Regions from separate parts of the Microbacterium sp. NPDC091676 genome, predicted to be linked through region 1. Evidence: predicted binding sites of a transcription regulator. Region 1 holds the regulator's gene; the other holds the start of a gene.
What was found. Region 1 encodes HrcA, which represses chaperone genes, less so after heat shock. Its sites were predicted from a motif close to TTNGCACTCGNNNNNNNCGAGTGCNAA; they were not measured.
Positions count from the first base shown of each region.

Region 2: a site for HrcA is predicted at 1,617-1,643, ahead of groES (co-chaperone GroES). Genes of this name have one in related genera too.

Region 1 is NZ_JBIVTI010000001.1:278,061-281,651, reverse strand. It holds gene ACIQID_RS01490 (16S rRNA (uracil(1498)-N(3))-methyltransferase) at 1-355, opposite strand, end outside; gene dnaJ (molecular chaperone DnaJ) at 358-1,470, opposite strand; gene hrcA (heat-inducible transcriptional repressor HrcA) at 1,507-2,538, opposite strand; gene hemW (radical SAM family heme chaperone HemW) at 2,646-3,591, opposite strand, start outside.
Region 2 is NZ_JBIVTI010000001.1:1,402,945-1,406,535, forward strand. It holds gene ACIQID_RS06860 (ABC transporter substrate-binding protein) at 1-26, opposite strand, end outside; gene rarD (EamA family transporter RarD) at 171-1,103, opposite strand; gene groES (co-chaperone GroES) at 1,234-1,530, opposite strand; gene ACIQID_RS06875 (SAM-dependent methyltransferase) at 1,687-2,886, shown strand; gene ACIQID_RS06880 (hypothetical protein) at 2,894-3,591, opposite strand, start outside.

The DNA.
Region 1 (3,591 bases):
AGCGGGACACGCTGCGCCCCGCCTGCCAGGGCACGATCTCGTCGACGCCGAGCTCGCACGCGGCCTGCACGGCGAGTTCGTCGCGGTCGCCCTTCGCCAGTGCCTGCACGAGCACGAGACGCGGACTCGCGGGCTCGTGCTCGACGCGCTCGGTGATCCGGACGTCGACGCGCGACGGCGACACCTCTTCGGCGACGCCGGTCAGCCAGACGCCCCGGCCATCGCCGACGGTCACGGCCTCACCGACGCGGAGCCGCCGGACGACGGCCGCATGCTTCGCCTCGGCCCCGGTGAGCGACACGAGACCGCCCACCGCGGCGTCACCCGCGGATTCGACGAGGAAGTGCAGCGCCACGATCAGTGGGTGCGGAACCGGTCGCGGAGCTTGGAGAACAGGCCCTGCTGGAACTGCGCGAGCTGCGGGCCCGGCGCCTTGTTCTTCTTGGCGAAGTCCTCGATGAGCTTGCGCTGTGCGGAGTCGAGCTTGGTGGGGGTGACCACCTGCACGCCGACGCGGAGGTCGCCGCGCTGGGTGCCGCGCAGCGGCGTGATGCCCCGCCCCTTGATGGTCAGCACGTCGCCGGACTGCACGCCCGCGCGGATCTCCAGGTCGACCTCCCCGTCGAGTCCTTCGATCGAGGTCTCGGTGCCGAGGATGGCATCGGTCATGGACACCTCGAGCGTGGCGAGCAGGTCGTCGCCGTCACGGCTGAACGCGGGGTGCGGGTTGACCGTGACCTCGACGTAGAGGTCGCCGTTCGGGCCGCCCGCGCGGCCGACCTCGCCGGAACCGGGGAGCTGCAGCCGCAGGCCGGTCTCGACGCCCGCCGGGATGTCGAGGGAGACCGTGCGACGCGACCGGACCCGTCCCTGCCCGCCGCAGGTGCCGCAGGGGTACGGGATGGTCGTCCCGTAGCCCTCGCACGTGCCGCACGGCTGGGAGGTGACGACGTTGCCGAGGAGGCTCCGCACCTGACGCTGCACGTGACCGGTGCCACCGCAGATGTCGCAGGTGACCGGCGAGGTGCCCTCCTGGCAGCAGGAGCCCTGGCAGGTCTCGCAGAGCACGGCCGTGTCGACCTCGATGTCGCGGTGCGCGCCGAAGACGACGTCGCCGAGGTCGAGGGTGACCCGGACGAGCGCGTCCTGCCCGCGCTCACGCCTCGACCGCGGGCGGGCACCGCGTCCGCCACCCTGCGACGCCCCGAAGAACGTCTCGAAGATGTCGCCGAAGCCGCCGAAGCCGCCGAAGTTGTTCGCGCCGTCGCCGCCGCCCATGTCGTAGCGGCGGCGTGACTCCTCGTCGCTGAGCACGTCGTAGGCGTGCGTGACGAGCTTGAACTTCTCTGCGGCCTCCTCGCCCGGATTCACGTCCGGGTGGAGCTGCCGTGCCAGGCGCCGATACGCCTTCTTGATCTCATCGGTGGAAGCGTCCCGGGACACCCCGAGAACCTCGTAGTGGTCCGCCACAATCGCCCTTCTGCGTGTGTTTCCGTGGGGGCCGCCTCAGCGGCCGGCCTCGTCGTCGTCGAGCATCCGCGACAGGTAGCGGGCGACCGCCCGTGCCGCCGCGAGGTTGCTCGGATAGTCCATCCGGGTGGGCCCCATGACACCGACCCGCGCGGTCCCCGAGGGCGCCGCGTAGTTGCTGGCGACGATCGACGCCTCGCCGAGCCCGAAGGAGGCGTTCTCGGTGCCGATGCTCGCCGCGAGGCCGTGCTCGTCGGGCACCATCTCGCTCATCAGCCGCAGCAGCGTCACCTGTTCCTCGATGGCCTCGAGGAGGGGGTGGATGCTGCCGCGGAAGTCCTGCTCGCGCCGCGCCAGAGTCGCCGCGCCCGCCATCACGAGCCGCTCCTGCCGGAAGCCGCCGAGTTCGTCCACGACGACGGCGGCGACCGTGCGGAGCACGCGGTCCTGCGGCGTCTCGTCTGCGGCCAGGAGCGCCTGCAGCCGGTCGGAGGCCGCCGCGATCGCCTGGCCGGTGATGAGGGCGGAGAGTCGCGCGCGAAGCACCGCGAGATCCGCCTCGTCGATCATGTCCGGGAGCACGGTGATCCGCTGCGACACCCCGCCGGCGTCGGTCACCAGGACCGTGAGGAGCCGGTTGGGGGCGAGCGTCACGAGCTCCACGTGGGTCACGTGAGCCCGCGCGAACGACGGGTACTGGGCCAGGGCGACCTGTCCGGTGAGCTGTGTGAGCACGCGGACGGTCCGCGCCATCAGATCGTCGAGGTCGGCCGGGTCGGCGAGGAAGGACTCGATGGCGGAACGCTGCGCGGTGGAGAGCGGGCGGAGCTGGGCGAGGTGATTGACGAACACCCGGTACCCCTTGTCCGTCGGCACGCGTCCGGATGAGGTGTGCGGAGCCGTGATCAGCTCCTCATCCTCCAGTTGCGCCATGTCGTTGCGGATGGTCGCCGCCGAGACGCCGAAGGAATGACGGTCGACGATGGAACGGCTGCCCACCGGCTCGTGCGTCTCGACGTAGTCCTGCACGATCGCACGGAGGACCTGCAACCCTCGCTCTGTGACCATGGGTTCCCCTTCCCGCCGACCGGATGCTGGCACTCTGCCGCCCTGAGTGCCAATCCTACCTCCTGCGATCGGGAGATCTCCGAAGGCGGACAGCCCGGCGTCGCGGCTCAGTCCGTCAGCTCGCGCACCACGGCATCGGCGAGGAGACGGCCGCGGAGCGTGAGCTGGACGCGCCCGCGAATGGCCGCCGCCGCATCGATCAGGCCGTCGGCGATGAGTCCAGCGACACGCTCCCTGTTCTGCTCCGGGACGTCGCTCACCGCGATCCCCTCGCGGATGCGACTGAGGAGGAGGATGCGCTCGAGCGTCTGCGCCTCCGGGTCCGGCCGTTCGCGCCCTGCCGCCGGCGACGACGAGGCCGCCAGACGCTGCGCGTAAGCGGCGGGGTGCTTGACGTTCCACCACCGGAGCCCGGCGACATGACTGTGGGCGCCGGGGCCGAAGCCCCACCAGTCGCTCCCCCGCCAGTACGCGAGGTTGTGGCGCGACCGCTGCCCCTCGCTGCGAGCCCAGTTGCTGACCTCGTACCACTCGAACCCGGCGGCGGCGAGGCGCTCGTCCGCCAGCTCGTACATGTCGGCCTGGAGGTCGTCGTCCGGGGTCGGCACCTCACCGCGACGGATCTGACGGGCGAGCTTGGTGCCGTCCTCGATGATGAGGGCGTATGCGGAGATGTGGTCGGACTCCAGGGCCAGGGCGGCGTCGAGCGAGGCCTCCCAGTCGGCGAGGGTCTCCCCCGGTGCGCCGTAGATGAGGTCGACGCTGACGGCGAGTCCCGCCTCCTTCGCGGCGGCGACGGCGGTGCGCACATTGTCCGGGCGGTGCGTTCGGTCGAGCGCGGCGAGGACGTGCGGGACGGCCGACTGCATGCCGATGGACAGCCTCGTGACCCCTGCCTCGGCGAGGATGCGCGCAACCTCCGGCGTCACCGTGTCGGGATTGGCCTCGACCGTGACCTCGGCGCCCGGCGCGAGCCGGAACGCCGCGGTGGCCGCTCCCAGCATCCGGGCGAGGTCTCCCGCGGGGAGCAGGGTGGGCGTGCCGCCGCCGAAG
Region 2 (3,591 bases), 1.1 Mb from region 1:
CTGCGCGAGCCCTTCAGTGCGTTCATGATGCTCCCTTGCGTAAACGAACGTGGATGGTGACCACAGTCGGGTGCTCTAACACTAGGGCGTGCGCCCCGCGCGCAGGAGGGGCAAGTATCTCGGTGCGTTAACGATCCAGGACCGCTGTTTCCGCCTGTGGGCGGGCGGGATCAGAGCCCCGCGGCGGGGGTGTCCCGACGGCCGCGCCGCGCGGCGAGGAGCAGATCGACGACGAAGACCGCGATCGCGATCCACACCAGGACGAACCCGATCCAGCGCTCCGGCGGCATCGGCTCGTGCAGCACGACGACCCCGATCAGGAACTGCAGGACGGGGGTGAGGAACTGCAGCATGCCGATGACCGTGAGGTCGACGCGACGCGTCCCGGCCGCGAACAGCAGCAGGGGGACGGCGGTGGCCACCCCCGCGAAGGCGAGCAGCACGGCATGCGACCAGCCCGCGGTCCCCATGGTCAGGCCGACGGGCGTCGTCGCCACGATCACGAGCTGCACCACCGCGATGGGGATCAGCCAGAACGACTCGAGCGTCAGCCCGCTGACCGCGTCGACGGCGGGGCCGATCTTCTTCTTGATGAGCCCGTACAGGCCGAAGGAGGCCGTCAGCGTCAGGGCGATCCAGGGGACGTCGCCGTACGCCACGACGATGACGACCACCGCGGCGGCCGCGATCCCGACGGCCACCCATTGCAGCCGGCGGATGCGCTCCTTGAGCACGAAGACGCCGAGCAGCACGGTCGTGATCGGGTTGATGAAGTAGCCGAGCGCCGTCTCCACCACGTTCCCGCTCAGCGTGCCGAGGACGAACACCTGCCAGTTGACATAGATGAGAAGGCCGGCCAGGGCCGTCCAGCCCAGCAGTCGCGGGCTCCGGACGATCGCGAGGAAGGCGGGCCATCCCCTCGTGACCGTGAGCAGCAGGAGACAGAAGACGAAGGAGAGCAGCACCCGCCAGGCGACGACCTCCCACGGACCGGTCGGCTGCAGCAGGAGGAAGTAGAGCGGCAGGACGCCCCACAGCAGGTAGGCGCTCCCGGCGTACGCGATGCCCGCCGTCCGGGTGGCGCGGGTCGTCTCGGGGGTCACCGCACAACCCTATGCCCGCGAGGACCAGGGCCGCGCCGCTCCGGATGCCGAAGAGGGCCCGGATGCCGAAGCATCCGGGCCCTCTGGGAACCGGGTTCCCGTCCGGCTAGCGGAGGGAACGGGTGTGCGATCAGCGGACGACGACCGCCAGGACGTCGCGAGCCGACAGGACGAGGAACTCGTCCGCGCCGAACTTCACCTCGGTGCCGCCGTACTTGCTGTAGAGCACGCGGTCGCCGACGGCGACGTCGAGCGGAACGCGGTTGCCGTTGTCGTCGATACGGCCGGGGCCGACCGCCACGACCTCGCCCTCCTGGGGCTTCTCCTTGGCGGTGTCGGGGATGACCAGGCCACTCGCGGTGGTCTGCTCGGCCTCGACCTGCTTGATGACGATGCGGTCCTCGAGCGGCTTGATGGAAACCGACACGGTCTACCTCTTCTTTCTTGACGCTGACACGAAAGACTCGTTCGCACTCTCAACCCGAGAGTGCTAATGCCAGTGTAGGCGGTCGGCTGGCACTCATGCAATGCGAGTGCCAACCCGGGCCGGGTGGCACGCGGGTCCTAGGCTGGGAGGGTGGAGATGTCCGAGCTGCGCGCCCTGCTGACCCCCGCCGGCCTCGAGCTGCTCGACGCCCTCGGGCCGGTCACCTCCACCGCCGAGGCGGCCGCAGCCGTCTCCCGGCTGCGCGCCGCAGGCCACTCCCCCGACCTCGTCTCCGCCGTCGTGGGCCAGGCGCACCTGCGCGCCAAGGCCACGGCGAAGTTCGGTCCCTTCGCCGCCCGGATGCTCTTCACCCGCGCGGGCCTGGAGCAGGCCACCCGCCTCGGGGTGGCCGCCCGTCACGCCCAGCGGATCCGCCGGGCCGGCCTCACGAGCGTCGCGGACCTCGGCTGCGGGATCGGCGGCGACGCCCTCGCGTTCGCCGGTGCCGGACTGGCGGTGCACGCCGTGGATGCCGATGAGGTGACCGCGGCCCTCGCCGCCTACAACCTCGCCCCGTTCGGGGACGACGCCACGGTGCGCCATGCCACCGCGGAGGAGGCGCTCGGGGCACCGGTCCCCGGCCAGGCGATCTGGATGGACCCCGCCCGCCGCACCTCCGGGCACAGCGAGACCCGGCGCGTCTCCGCCGACGACTACTCGCCGTCCCTCGACTGGGCGTTCGCCGTCGCCGCGCAGCGCCCCACCGGGATCAAGCTCGGCCCCGCCCACGACCGCGACGCCCTGCCCACGGACGCGGAGACGCAGTGGGTCAGCGCCGACGGGAGCGTCGTCGAGCTCGTGGTGTGGTCGCGGGAGCTGGCGAGGGAAGGGGTCCGGCGCTCCGCCCTCGTCATCCGCGGTGAGCGCTCGCACGAGCTCACCGGATCCGCGGATGCCGAGGACGCTCCGGTCCGTGCGCTCGGGGCCTTCCTCCACGAGCCGGACGGGGCCGTCATCCGGGCCCGTCTCATCGGCGACGTCGCCCGCAGCCTCGACGCGGGGATGCTCGATCCGCGCATCGCGTACCTGACCTCGGACGCCGCCCTGACGAGCCCGTTCGTGCAGTCCTTCCGCGTCCGGGAGACGCTGCCGATCACACCGAAGACGATCAACGCGGCCCTGAAGACCCACGGCATCGGCCGCATCGAGATCAAGAAGCGCGGGGTGGACGTCGATCCGGCGGCCTTCCGGCGCAAGCTGACCCTGCGCGGCGACGCCGAGGCGACCCTGATCCTCGCCCGGTTCGGCGATCAGCGCCGCGCGATCCTCGCCGACCGGGTGCCCGCCGCGGACTGAGAGCGCGTCAGCCCTCCGGGTCGCGACCCGGGATGTCGATGCGGATCGGATCCCCGGGTGGGCCGGTGGTCACGAGGTAGGACTCGCCCGTCGCCGCATCGACGACGGCGGGGCCCGAGGTCACGGTGAGGTAGGGCGTCTGCCAGCGGGTGAAGTCCACCTCGATGACGGATGCCGACAGCAGCTCCCCGGTTTCCTGGTCGACGTCGAGCAGCTGCACGCGGAGCCCGGACTGCACGGCTTCGTCGATCGTGGCGCACTGGCGCGAGCCGTCGGCGTCGACGATCAGGCAGCGTTGGGAGGGCCCGCTCTCCGTGCTGCGGTCGCCGAGCCAGACCGGCTGCTCGCGGAAGGATCCGAGGACGGAGAGGTTGAGATCGTAGCCGTCTCCGACGAGCTCCTCCGCCCTCGCGCGCTCCGCCTCGCCGAACTGGGCGACGAGCGTGGAGCTGCCTCCCCAGCGCTGGATGCTCACCATCGGCTCGTCCGTGGTGGAGAAGAGCATGACCGCCGTCACGCTGTCGAAGGAGAAGGAGCCCTCCTCGTCGTCCGCGGAGGAGGCCGGCACGGGGAGCGAGGCGTACAGGCCCGTCCCCACCTCCTCCCCGGCCAGGCAGGTCGACTGGGAGTCGGCGCCCACGTCGAGGATCAGGCACCGGCTGTCTCCGTCGTCCTGCGTGGCGAACCAGGCGAGCGCATCCTCCG